Regions from separate parts of the Hydrogenophaga sedimenti genome, predicted to be linked through region 2. Evidence: predicted binding sites of a transcription regulator. Region 2 holds the regulator's gene; each other region holds the start of a gene.
The links. The regulator FNR, encoded in region 2, switches genes on or off when oxygen is low (the NO sensors DNR and NnrR bind a similar motif). The targets are predictions, from matches to a motif close to TTGATNNNNATCAA.
Positions count from the first base shown of each region.

Region 1: ACS5NL_RS01330 (oxygen-binding di-iron domain-containing protein) is a predicted target of FNR. The motif match lies at 1,627-1,640, and genes of this name have one in related genera.
Region 3: cobA (uroporphyrinogen-III C-methyltransferase) is a predicted target of FNR. The motif match lies at 1,716-1,729, and genes of this name have one in related genera.

Region 1 is NZ_JBPZHA010000001.1:270,007-274,244, forward strand. Features, by position in the region: gene ACS5NL_RS01320 (TerC family protein) at 1-186, shown strand, start outside; gene ACS5NL_RS01325 (DUF3717 domain-containing protein) at 232-636, shown strand; gene ACS5NL_RS01330 (oxygen-binding di-iron domain-containing protein) at 750-1,517, opposite strand; gene purB (adenylosuccinate lyase) at 1,783-3,198, opposite strand; gene ACS5NL_RS01340 (glutathione S-transferase N-terminal domain-containing protein) at 3,313-3,927, shown strand; gene ACS5NL_RS01345 (cyclic nucleotide-binding domain-containing protein) at 4,032-4,238, shown strand, end outside.
Region 2 is NZ_JBPZHA010000007.1:204,863-209,100, forward strand. Features, by position in the region: gene hemN (oxygen-independent coproporphyrinogen III oxidase) at 1-1,308, opposite strand, end outside; gene fnr (fumarate/nitrate reduction transcriptional regulator Fnr) at 1,485-2,204, shown strand; gene ACS5NL_RS13640 (hypothetical protein) at 2,277-2,570, opposite strand; gene ACS5NL_RS13645 (hypothetical protein) at 2,618-2,857, opposite strand; gene ccoG (cytochrome c oxidase accessory protein CcoG) at 2,950-4,238, opposite strand, start outside.
Region 3 is NZ_JBPZHA010000002.1:73,863-78,100, reverse strand. Features, by position in the region: gene ACS5NL_RS03020 (cytochrome D1 domain-containing protein) at 1-1,583, opposite strand, end outside; gene cobA (uroporphyrinogen-III C-methyltransferase) at 1,822-2,667, shown strand; gene ACS5NL_RS03010 (substrate-binding domain-containing protein) at 2,749-3,444, shown strand; gene ACS5NL_RS03005 (hypothetical protein) at 3,552-4,238, opposite strand, start outside.

The sequences.
Region 1 (4,238 bases), on a different contig from region 2:
ATCGTCACCTTCGGCGCGGCGCTGATCGGCTGGGTGGGCGGTGAAACCATGGTGTCCGACAAGATGGTCGAACCGATGGTGCCTCACCATTCGGTGGCGTTCTATGCGGCAGCGGCGGCCGGCGCGGTGCTGGTCGTGGCCATGGGCAAGTTCCTCCAGGGCCGCAAGGCCGTGTCTGCCGCCTGACCATCCGCGGCCGGCAAGGGCCGCAGGTCATAAGATCGGCGCCCCATGACCGGCATCCACATCACCGACATCGAAGCCGCGATCAACCACTGGCGCGAGCGGGTGCCGTCGGTGGACGGCGTGGCGCTGGCGCCCGAGGTCCATGCGCTGGCGCAGGTGTATGCATTGCTGGTTTTCCACGGGCAGACCGAGGCCGACGAGGCGTCGCTGCCGGCCGCAGCGCGGCGCGCCTGGCTGGCCTGGTTCGAGACCACCCCGGACACGCCCTGCATCGCGATCTGCTCCACCAGCCAGGGTGACGAGGTGTGCAAGGGCTGCGGCCGCAGCTTCCACGAGGTGCAGCACTGGACGGGCATGAGTCCCGCCGAAAAACGCAGGGTCTGGCGCCGCATCACCCTCGCCGGTGATGCCTGGCGCTTCAACCGCTACGCCGAGCGCGCGGTCGAATAGCGACCCGCAGAGGTGCGGGCTCCGGATTCAGCGCCGGGCCGCCCCAAGCTGAATCAGCCCCCTCGGGGGGCAGCGACCATGCTCAGCGGTGGAGCGTGGGGGCCCCAGCTCTCTCAGGCAGGGATCGTGTAGTTGGCCTGCGTGACGTTGTCGATGCCGCAGGTCAGGTCCCCGATCCAGCCGATGAACTCCTTGACGGCGTCGCCAGCCAGCGGCGCGCCGTGCTGCGGCACGATCATCTTGATCGGCAGATCCCGCACCATGTTCGCCCACAGGCGCAGCACCTTCTGCGACACCATGTAGCGCCGGTGGAAGGCCTCCATGCGGTGCAGGTGCGGCGCCAGGCTGGTGATCGGCTTGGCCGCGTCGCCCGAGGTGCCCAGCGACACGCCGAGGTCGCCGGAGAACAGGATCCTGCTCACCGGGTCCCAGAACTGGAAGTTGCCTTCGGCGTGCATGAAGTGCGCCGGCAGCGCCACGAGCTCGCTGCGGCCGAGCTTGATCCGCATGCCGGGGTCGGGGATGCCGACGATGCGCCCGGCCGTCTTGCCGGGCTTGCAGAAGTGCGGCGCGAAACGCTCCCACAGCTTGGAGATGTACAGCGTGGCCTGGGTGCTGGTCATCCAGCGGTCCAGCGAGGCAATGATGTCCGGATCGGCGTGCGACGCCAGGATCTCGGTGAGCTTGTTGGGCGGGAAGTAGCGGCCGATGGTCAGCAGCAGTTCGTTGAACGCCATGTTGCCGCCCGGATCGATCACCGCACCCTGATCGCCATCGATCACCAGGAACTGGTTGGCCTGCACGGCTTCGCCGCCCTCGTCGCTGAGGTGCGCGAACATCAGGCACACATGCCCTTGGTGGTTGTACAGCTCGATGGCCATGGTTTTGTGTTCTCCAACGAAAAGCGGGCCAAAGGCCCGCCAAAGAAAGGATCGCCTCTTGCGGGCGGTCTCAGGGGCGCCACTGTAGAGGCGAAGTCTCTGTCTCGATTTGAGGCAGATCAAGCCACGCAAGCACTATGCCCAATTCCCCGGCGCCTGCATCGCGGGAAAACCAGTCCTTCCCCCCATTTGTGGATGGTGGACCCCGCGCCACACACCGAAGTGGTGCGCACCGGCCCTGCCCCGCAGGGCATCGGGCGGTGGCTCAGGCGCGGCGGGCGAGTTCGGCGGCCTTGCCGACGTAGCTGCCCGGCGTCATCGCCAGCAACCGGTCCTTCTCGGCCTGGGGAATCTCCAGGCTGCGGATCAGGGTGTGCAGGGCTTCGGCCGTCACGGTCTTGCCGCGCGTGACTTCCTTGAGCTTCTCGTAGGCGCCCTGCACGCCAAAGCGGCGCATCACGGTCTGGATCGGCTCGGCCAGCACTTCCCACGAGGCGTTCAGGTCGTCGGCCAGCGCTTCCTGGTTGAGTTCGAGCTTGTTCAGGCCGGTCATCAGCGAGCTGTAGGCCAGCACGGCGTAGCCCATGGCCACGCCCATGTTGCGCAGCACGGTCGAGTCCGTCAGGTCGCGCTGCCAGCGGCTGACCGGCAGCTTCTCGGACAGGTGCTTGAGCAGTGCGTTGGCCAGGCCCAGGTTGCCTTCGGCGTTCTCGAAGTCGATCGGGTTGACCTTGTGCGGCATGGTCGAAGAGCCGATTTCGCCGGCCTTGAGCCGCTGCTTGAAGTAACCCAGGCTCACATAGCCCCAGATGTCGCGCGAGAGGTCGACCAGGATGGTGTTGGTGCGCGCGATGGCGTCGAACAGCTCGGCCATGTAGTCGTGCGGCTCGATCTGGATCGAGTACGGCTGGAAGGTCAGGCCCAGGCCCAGCGGCTCGGCGGTCTCGATGACCTTCTTGCTGAAGGCTTCCCAGTCGAAGTCGGGCCAGGCGGACAGGTGGGCGTTGTAGTTGCCGACCGCGCCGTTCATCTTGCCCATGAGCTTCACGGCCGCGATGCGTTCGCGCGCGCCGGACAGGCGCACCACCACATTGGCCAGTTCCTTGCCGACCGTGGTCGGGCTGGCGGTCTGGCCGTGGGTGCGACTGAGCATGGGCACGTCGGCGAACTGGTGCGCCATCTCGCGCAGCCGCACGATCACCTGGTCCAGCGCGGGCAGCAGCACGGCGTCGCGCCCGCCCTTGAGCTGCAGGGCGTGGCTGGTGTTGTTGATGTCTTCGCTGGTGCAGGCGAAGTGCACGAATTCGGCGGCCTTTTCCAGCTCGGGGCGGGCGTCGAACCTGGACTTGATCCAGTACTCGACGGCCTTGACGTCGTGGTTGGTGGTCTTCTCGATGTCCTTGATCGCGACCGCGTCGGCCTCGGAAAAGTTCTTCACCAGGTCCATCAGGTAGGTGCGTGCGCCGGGCGAGAGCGGCGGGAATTCGTCGAAACCGGCGTCGGACAGGGCGATGAACCAGGCGATCTCGACCTGCACGCGGCGGTGCATGTAGCCCTGTTCGCTCATGAAGGGCCGCAGTGGCGCCAGCTTGCCGGCGTAGCGGCCGTCCAGCGGAGAAAGGGCGGAAACGGGCGTGAGGGTGCCCGCGGCGGAGGGGGTGGCAGTGGTGGTCGATCGCATCCCTCGGATTGTAGAAGGCGGGGGTGGCGCCGGGATGACCGCTGGCCGTTCAGCACGGGAGGGCATCTGGCTCGCTAAAATGGCCGGCCCAGGGACTCCCACGCTTTTTCATTCATGAAACTCATCGGCGCCACCACCAGCCCTTACGTCCGCAAGGTCCGCGTCGTCATGGCCGAGAAAAAGCTCGACTACCAGTTCGTGCCGGAAGACGTCTGGTCGGCCGACACGACGATCGCCACCTCCAACCCGCTGGGCAAGGTGCCCTGCCTGATCATGGAGGGCGGCGAAGCGGTGTTCGATTCGCGCGTGATCGTCGAATACCTCGACACGCTCTCGCCCGTGGGCAAGCTGATTCCGCCGTCCGGCCGCGAGCGCGCCGAGGTCAAGACCTGGGAAGCGCTGGCCGACGGCGTGATGGACGCCGCCATCCTGGCGCGCCTGGAAGCGACCTGGCCCGGCCGCACCGAAGAGCAGCGCAGCCAGGCCTGGATCGACCGCCAGCTCGGCAAGGTCGACGCCGCGCTGGTGGCGATGGCCCGTGGCCTGGCCGACAAGCCCTTCTGCTCGGGCATCCACCTGAGTCTGTCCGACGTCGCGGTCGGTTGCGCGCTGGGGTACCTGAGCTTCCGCTTCCCGCAGCTGGAGTGGCGCACCACGCACCCCAACCTGGCCCGCCTGGCCGACAAGCTGGCGCTGCGCCAGAGCTTCGCCGACAGCCGTCCGGGCTGATCCGCGCGCCCTCCGGGCGTTTTCCCCTCAAGTTGTCGCCAACACTGCCGATGCAAGGATCGGGGCGGTGTGTTCTGTCGCTGCCCGTGCGCAAAGCCGACACCATGAACACCGCCACCACCGTCCGTCCCCTGCCATTGCCCATGCCCTTCGGGCCCGACGAAGGCTTCACCCAGCAGCGTTTCTACGCGGGCGACGTGCTCTACACCGAGGGCATGCCGGGGCACCACCTGTATGTGATCAAGGACGGGTCGGTGGACATCTACATGGTCCGCGAGGAAAAGCGCGTCGTGGTCGAGACGCTCGGGCCC
Region 2 (4,238 bases):
ACGCACCAGATACCAGCCAGCCGCCGTCACTTCGACACCCGACTCGTCGATCCGAACCAGCCCTTGCTTCGCATAGTCCTGGAGGACCTCGAGCTCCCTGGCAAAGTAGGTTTTGCAGTCGATCAGATGACCCAGATTGATGGATTCGAACTGCAATTGGCCCTGGCACATCAGCGACATGATGACCGAGCGGCGCAACAGGTCGTCCCGTGTCAGCGCCAGGCCGCGCACGATCGGCAGGCGCCCCTGGTCGAGTGCGTCGTAATACTCTTCGATCGTCTTCGCGTTCTGGCTGTAAGTGGCCCCGATGCGGCCAATCGCGGAAACACCCAGAGCAATGAGGTCGCAGTCCGGCTGTGTGCTGTACCCCTGGAAATTCCGGTGCAGACGTCCCTGGCGCTTGGCCACGGCCAGCGCGTCGGTCGGCAGGGCAAAGTGGTCCATGCCCACATACACATAGCCCGCCTCGCTCATCGCATCCAGCGAAGCCGACAGCATCGACAACTTGTCGCCGCCACTGGGCAACTCCGCCGCCACGATGCGCCGTTGCGGCTTGAAGCGTGTCGGCAGGTGGGCATAGGCGTAAAGCGCGATGCGGTCCGGCCGCAACTGGTTGACCTGTGCCAGCGTACGGGCGAAGGACTCGGGCGTCTGCAGCGGCAGGCCGTAGATCAGATCGACGTTGACCGATTCGAAGCCGATCTTGCGAGCGGTTTCGACCAGTTCGAACACCTGCTCCACCGGCTGAACGCGGTGCACGGCCTTCTGGACCGCCGGATCAAAATCCTGCACGCCGAAACTCAGCCGGTTGAAGCCCAGCCGGGCCAAGGTCTGCAGACGCTGTCCCGTCACCGTGCGCGGATCCACCTCGATCGAATATTCCCCGCCCGGCACCAAGGTGAAGTTGCGCCGGATCATGGCCAGCAGGTCTTCGAGCTCCGTGTCGGAAAGGAAGGTGGGCGTGCCGCCGCCCAGGTGCAGCTGGGAGACGCTGTGTCCCTTGCCGAAGTGCTGCACCTGCAGTTCGACTTCCCGCGACAGATACCGCAGGTATTCGGCCGCGCGCTCGTGGTGTTTCGTGATGACCTTGTTGCAGGCGCAGTAGTAGCACACCGATTCACAGAAAGGGATGTGCACATACAGCGACAGCGGCAATGCCAGAGAGCCGGCCCGGCGCTGCTCCAGTGCCTGGATGTAATCGGCTTCCGTAAAGGCTTCGACAAAGCGGTCCGCCGTCGGGTACGACGTGTAGCGGGGGCCGGGGATGTCAAATCGCTTGAGCAATTCGTCGGAAATGGCGTGACTCACAAACAATTCTCCAGTGCAGGCGACGAATGTGCCCCAAGGCTCCGGCGAGGCCCTTGATCTTGATCAAGGGGTCCTCAGCCTCTCGGGTTTTCCCCCTGCCGCCCTTGCTGCTTCCCGCCACGCCTTGATGCTGGCACCAGCCATGGGTTAAGCTTCGCCCCAATTCCGGAAGAATTATGGATATTCAAAGCATCAAAGTGGCTTGTTCGAGCTGCAACCTGCGGGAGTTGTGCTTGCCCATGGGGCTCAACCCCGAAGAGATGAACAAGCTCGACAACGTGATCTCGACCCGCCGGCGCATCAAGCGCGGGTCGGCACTGTTCAACACGGGGGACAAGTTCACCTCGCTGTACGCGGTGCGCTCTGGATTCTTCAAGACCAGCGTCACCACCGCGGATGGCAGAGACCAGGTCACCGGGTTCCAGATGACGGGCGAGATCATTGGCATGGATGGCATCGTCAGCGACCGCCATTCCTGCGACGCCATCGCCCTGGAAGATGCCGAGGTCTGTGTCATGCCGTTCGACCAGGTGGAAGAACTCTCGCGTGAGTTCACCACCTTGCAGCACCATGTGCACAAGATCATGAGCCGGGAAATCGTGCGAGACCACAGCGTGATGCTGCTGCTGGGCAGCATGCGTGCGGAAGAGCGTCTGGCGGCGTTTCTGCTGAATCTGGTGCAGCGCCTGCATGCACGTGGTTTTTCCCAGTCCGAACTCATCCTGCGGATGACGCGCGAAGAGATCGGCAGTTACCTGGGCATGAAGCTGGAAACGGTCAGCCGGACCTTCTCCAAGTTTGTCGACGAGGGCATCATCGAAGTCAAGCAGCGCTACGTGCACATCAAGAACACCGACGCACTCAAGCTGATCGTGAATCCGCAGACCTGCCGCTGAGCAGCAGCACTGCACCTCATGAAGAAAGCCCCGCTGATGCGGGGCTTTTTGTTGTTCAGACCAGAAGTCTTCTCAACAGCACTGCCCGTTTCTGGCGCAGTCCTCGGGACGTTGCGACTCTGGAACCGGGCAACGATTGACCTCGAAAGGGGACATGGCCAACAGCGTGGTCAGCGCACTGGAGGCCATGGTGACGCCCCAGAAGACAAAAAAGGCAAGTGTGTAGATCGCCTGCCGCGAAAGCCCCAACGGGTTTCCAAACCAGTGAAGGTCACCAGGATCGACCATCGCAAACACGATCATCTCCAGCACAGCAGCGACCAGAAAGGCTGGCCACGCGATCCACATCCACCGTTGAGTCTTCATGAACTGTCTCCTTGTTCGTCTGAGGCCTCAACGGGTGGGTGAGGCGCTTATTTGGTCGGGTCGGTGGTTCCAGCCACCGGCGAGGCCGCGTGGTTGCGTGCCTGGCCGGCCGGCTGCAGGGTGATCAATGCGTCCACCCTCGCCTGCCCTTGCAGCCGCTGGGCCGCCGCAAGATCACGTTCGTAGTCCGCCTTGTTGAGCACAGGGTCAGGATGGCTGGCAGCGATCACGAATGTCACCACGCTGGCCACCACCACCGCCAGAGGGCCGCCGACCACCATCCACATGTGGGGCACTTTCCACCAGGGGGTGCGGTTTGGGGAGGCAGGGGCAGCAGGTTGGGCAGACATGACGGTTTGCATGGGAATGTGCTTTCAGTTTAGCGCGGAACGATGAAAACGGCCTTTTCCACCACCTGCGCCACCTCCGGTCCCTGGGACCGGATGGTGAAACGAATCGGATGGGAGCCCGCTGGCGCCACATTGGGCGGAGTCTGGACCCGGACGGCGACAGAGCGAACCTCCGTCGGCAGGACCTCCGCGGAGCTCTCCGAAGCGATCACGACGCCCTCAAGGCCATCCACGCTGATCGAATAGTGTTGCGTCGACTCGGTCGCGTTCATGATCTGGAGCCGGAAGACGTTTTCAATGCGCCCCTGCTCCACCATGCGGGCCAGCGCGCCACGGTCCCGGATCACATCGACTTTGAGCGGGGTGCGCAAGAACAGACTGACGAACACGGCCAGTGTGATGGCCCCCAGGATGGCGGAGTACACCAGTACACGGGGCCGGAAAGCATGGCGGATCATCTGGTCACGCGTCCAGCCCTGGGCCACCCCGTTCTGGGTCGAGTATTTCACCAGCCCCCGTGGGTAGCCCACCTTGTCCATCACCTCGTCGCACACATCGATGCAGGCACCGCAGCCGATGCATTCGTACTGAAGCCCTTTGCGGATGTCGATGCCCGTGGGACACACCTGGACGCACAGGGTGCAATCGACACAGGCCCCCAGTCCAAGGGCTTTGGGATCGGCCTTCTTCGACCGCGGCCCGCGGGGCTCACCCCGCGCCTGGTCGTAGGTCACGATCATCGTGTCCTTGTCAAACATCGCGCTCTGGAAGCGCGCGTAGGGACACATGTACTTGCACACCTGCTCGCGCAGGAAGCCGGCGTTGCCATAGGTGGCAAAGCTGTAGAAGAAGATCCAGAACGTCTGCCAGGGCCCCAGCGATGCCGACAAGGTCAATGCGGCCACTTCACGGATGGGGGCGAAATAGCCGACAAAGGTGAAGCCGGTCCACAGCGAAAAAAGAACCCAGAGCGTGTGCTTGAGCCACTTCTTGCCGAACTTGTGCGCGTTGAGCGCTGCCTCGTCGAGGCGGATGCGGGCCGACCGGTCGCCTTCCACCTTCTTCTCGATCCAGAGAAAGATCTCGGTGTAGACCGTCTGGGGACAGGCATAGCCGCACCACAGTCGTCCGGCGATGGCAGTAAACAGAAAAAGGGCCAGCGCCGAGATGACCAGCAGGCCCGTCAGATAAATGAAGTCCTGCGGATACAGGACCAGCCCGAAAATGTAAAAGCGGCGCGCATCGAGATCGAAGAGCACCGCTTGACGGGCGTTCCACTCCAGCCAGGGCAGCCCGTAGAAAACGATCTGGGTCAACC
Region 3 (4,238 bases), on a different contig from region 2:
GAGAACCAGACCTCGTCACCGGCCTTGTTGAACTCGGGCTGCACCACGCGCTTGGCACCGTCGTCCTTGAGGTCGGCCCACTCGGCGATCGGCAACACGGTGTAGCCCTTGTCCAGGTGCTTGATGTCGTACACAGCCACTGATTGAGAGAGCTTGGGATCGGGGTTCAGCGGCGTGTCCGAGTACAGGTGCGTGGACTTCGGGTGGCTCTTGATGAAGAGCGCGCCACCGCCCTGGCCCTTGAGGGTCTGCACGACCTTCCAGGCTTCCTTCGGATGGCCCTTGGGATCGGTACCGATCAGGGAAATCGTCTCGTCGCCCAAGTGGCCGGTGGACCACACGGGACCGAACTGCGGGTGCACGAAGTTGGCGCCACGGCCCGGGTGCGGGATCTTGCCCACGTCGATCAGCTTGGCCAGCTTGCCTTCCTTAAGGTCCACCGCAGCGATCTTGTTGCTGTTGTTGGCGGCCACCATGAAGTAGCGGTGCGAAGAATCCAGACCGCCGTCGTGCAGGAAGCGCGCGGTGCCGATCTCGGTGATCTTCAGCGCGTCGATGTTCGAGTAGTCGACCAGCAGGGTCTTGCCGGTTTCCTTCACGTTCACCACGAACTCGGGCTTGAAGTGGTTGGCCACGATCGAGGCCACGCGCGGCTCGGGGTGGTATTCCTGCTTGTCCACGGTCACGCCGCGGGTGGCGACGATCTTCAGCGGCTCCAGCGTGTCGCCGTTCATGATCACGAACTGGGGCGGCCAGTAGGTGCCGGCGATCGCGTACTTGTCTTCAAAGCCCTTGAACTTGCTGGTTTCCACCGAGCGGGCTTCCAGACCGGTGCGGATCTCGGCCACGTTGTCGGGCTTTTCCATCCACAGGTCGATCATGTTGACCTTGGCGTCGCGGCCGATCACGAACAGGTAGCGGCCCGAGGCCGAGGTGCGCGAGATGTGCACCGCGTAGCCGGTCTTGACGATGTTGATGATCTGCTTGGTGTCGCCGTCGATCAGCGCCACTTCGCCGGTGTCGCGCAGCGTGGTCGAGAAGATGTTGGCGATGTTGTAGTTGTTCATCTTCTTCGTCGGACGCTTCTCCGGCGGAACGATGACCTTCCACGTCTTCTTCATGTCGTCCAGGCTGTACTCCGGCGGCGTGGGCGCGTCGTGCTGGATGTAGCGGGCCATCAGGTCCACTTCCTTCTCGTTGAGCTCACCGCTGGTCTGCCAGTTGGGCATGCCGGCCGGCGAGCCGTAGGCGATGAACACCTTGAGGTAGTCCGTGCCCTTGCCCACGGTGATGTCCGGGGTCAGCGGCTTGCCGGTGGCGCCCTTGCGCAGCACGCCGTGGCAGCCGGCGCAGCGCTCGAAATAGATCTTGCGGGCGGTGTCGAACTCGGCCTGGGTCATCGGCGGCGCCTTGGGATTGGTCGCCTGGTACATCGGCTCGGTGGCCAGGGGCGATCCGCCGGCCTGGTAGTTGGCCTCGGCCGGGCTGACCTTCTTGTCGGCCGCCGTCTGCGCAAAAGCGCCGGCGCCAACCAGGGCCGCCATCGCCAGCATCGTCAGGCGAATCGTGGTGCGGGATTTCATGGTGTTCTCTCTCCGTCGTGGATCAGCGTTTGAAGTGGCCGTCCCTGGGAGGACCGGTGGCCCGTCCGCCCGGCGGCTGTCCATGGCCGGTGCGCACGGGAACCATGGTCGGCGCGCCCGCGCGGCTTGTCCTTGAACTGGTTCAAGGACGGCCGTTCGTGGCTTCCCAACAATGGGCACCAACACCACAGGCGGCCAGGGACCACTGCCAGGCCGCCACCCCACGACGGAGCGATTCATGAACCTGGTCAACCTGCTCACCCCCGTTCGGCCGGCCACCGGCGACAGCGCCCCGGTCTCCCCCGGCACCGTGACCCTGGTCGGCGCCGGCCCGGGCGATTCCGAGCTGCTGACTGTCAAGGCGGTGAAGGCGCTGCAGGCGGCCCGGCTGGTGCTCTACGACCACCTGGTCAGCCCGGCGGTGCTGGAGTACCTGAGCCCGGACGCCGAGCGCATCTACGTCGGCAAGGAATCCTCGCGCCACACCCTGCCGCAGGAATCGATCATCGAACTCATGGTGCAGCTGGCCCGCAGCGGCCGCCCGCTGCTGCGGCTCAAGGGCGGCGACGGCTACATCTTCGGCCGCGGCGGCGAAGAGGCACAGGCGCTGGCCGCGCAGGGCATTCCGTTCACCGTGGTGCCAGGCCTGACGGCCGCCCAGGGCGCGGCCGCCTCGGTCGGCATTCCGCTGACCCACCGCGACCACGCCTGCTCGCTGGTGCTGGCCACCGGCCACCTGCGCGACGGCCAGGGCCTGGACATGGACTGGGCCATGCTCGCCCGCCCGCGCCAGACCGTGGTGCTCTACATGGGCGTGAACAACCTGCCCGAGATCTGCCGCCAGCTGCTGGCCCACGGCCTGTCGCCGCAGACGCCGGCCGCGCTGGTCGAGAAAGCCACCCTGCCCGGCGAACGCTGCATCACCGGCACCGTGGCCGAGCTGCCGGCGCTGGCGCTGCGCCACCAGGTGCGGCCCCCGGCGCTGATCATGATCGGCGGCGTGGTGTCGGTGCGCGCGCAGCTGGTGCCGGCCCTCCCCGCGGTCGTGGCCGAAGCGCCCGCGGCCTTCCATGCCGCGGCCTGATATCAGAAAGATGCCCCACCCCGGGGGCAGACGGCGCCCGGTTTGCTACGCTGGCAGGCTCCCCCCAAGCCCGTCCACGCCATGCCGACCACCACCCTGACCCTGATCTCTTCGATGGCCACCAAGGCCCTGCTGGCCGACCTGGTGGCCGGGTACACGCGACAGCACCCGGAGGTCGCGGTGACCGTGACCTCGGTCGGCGGCGTCGACGCCGCCAAGCGCGTGCAGGCCGGCGAAGCCTTCGACATCGTGGCGCTGGCCTCGGACGCGATCGGGAAGCTGGCCGCCAGCGGCCATGTGCAGGAAGCCACCCGGGTCGACATGGTGCGCTCTGCCGTCGCCGTCGCCATTCCGGCCGGCGCACCGCGCCCCGACATCTCGACCGAAGCCGCCCTCCAGGCGGCCGTGCTGGCCGCGCCGACCCTGGGCTATTCGACCGGACCCAGCGGCGTGCAACTGGCGAAGCTCTTCGAGCGCTGGGGCATTGCCGAACAGATCGCCCCGCGCATCGTCACCCCGCCGCCGGGCGTGTCGGTCGGTTCGCTGGTCGCCAAGGGCGAGGTTGCGCTGGGTTTCCAGCAGCTGAGCGAGATGATGGGCGTGGCGGGCATTGAGGTGATCGGCGGCCTGCCCGAGGCGGTGCAGATCGTCACCACCTTCTCGGCCGCGCGCGCCGCAGTCAGTGCGCAGCCCGAGGCCGTGCAGGACTTCCTGGCGTTCCTTGCCAGCCCCGACACCGCCGACCTCAAGCGCCACCACGGCATGGAAGGTGTCTGAGCCCCCACGCTCCGCCGCTGCGCGGGTCGCTGCCCCCCCGAGGGGGCTGATCCGGCTTGGGGCGGCCCGGCGCCGGCTCTCTGTGCCCCCACGCCCCGCCGCTGCGCTCAGGGCGTCGCGGCGACCCGCTGCTTGATGGCCCAGTAGGCCAGGCCCATGGCCGTGTCGGCCGCCGCGCTGCCCACCGACTCGGGCACCTTGGGGTACGCGCCGCCGTAGTTGACGATCACCACCGCGTCTTCTGGCTTCCAGAGGCCCTCGGCCGCGATCGCGTTGTAGGTTTCCTGGAACGCGGTGAGCCAGCCCGAGGACATGCTGTTGTTGCTGGTGAACCAGATGAAGGGCCGGCCGCGCACGTGGGTCTCGCGGATCGCGCGGCGGAACATGTCGCCGAACGGGCCTCCGGCACACAGGTTCACCGGACACTCGACAAAGGTGCCCTTGCTGCTGCGGAATGCCAGGATCGCGCTGGGGTTCGCGTAGAGGTACTTGCTGTTGCCAGCATCAAAGTTGTATGGCTGCCAGCCGGTGTAGACACCCCGGTAGCGCTGGGTCACCGGCGCGGTGGGGTCGGTGTAGATGGCGGTCGCATCGGCCAGGTTGCGCCCGTTCCAGTTGCCGGGGTTGTCGGTGTAGAAAGCGATGCCCTCCGGTTGCAGCAGGATGTCCGAATACAGGCGCTGGACGTTGGTGAACGCCTCCAGCGGCCACCAGGCGCTGCCGGGTGAGGGCACTGGGAACTCGGTGATCAGGTTGCGGGTGGTGAGCTTGCGGATCAGGGCGCCACTCTCCGC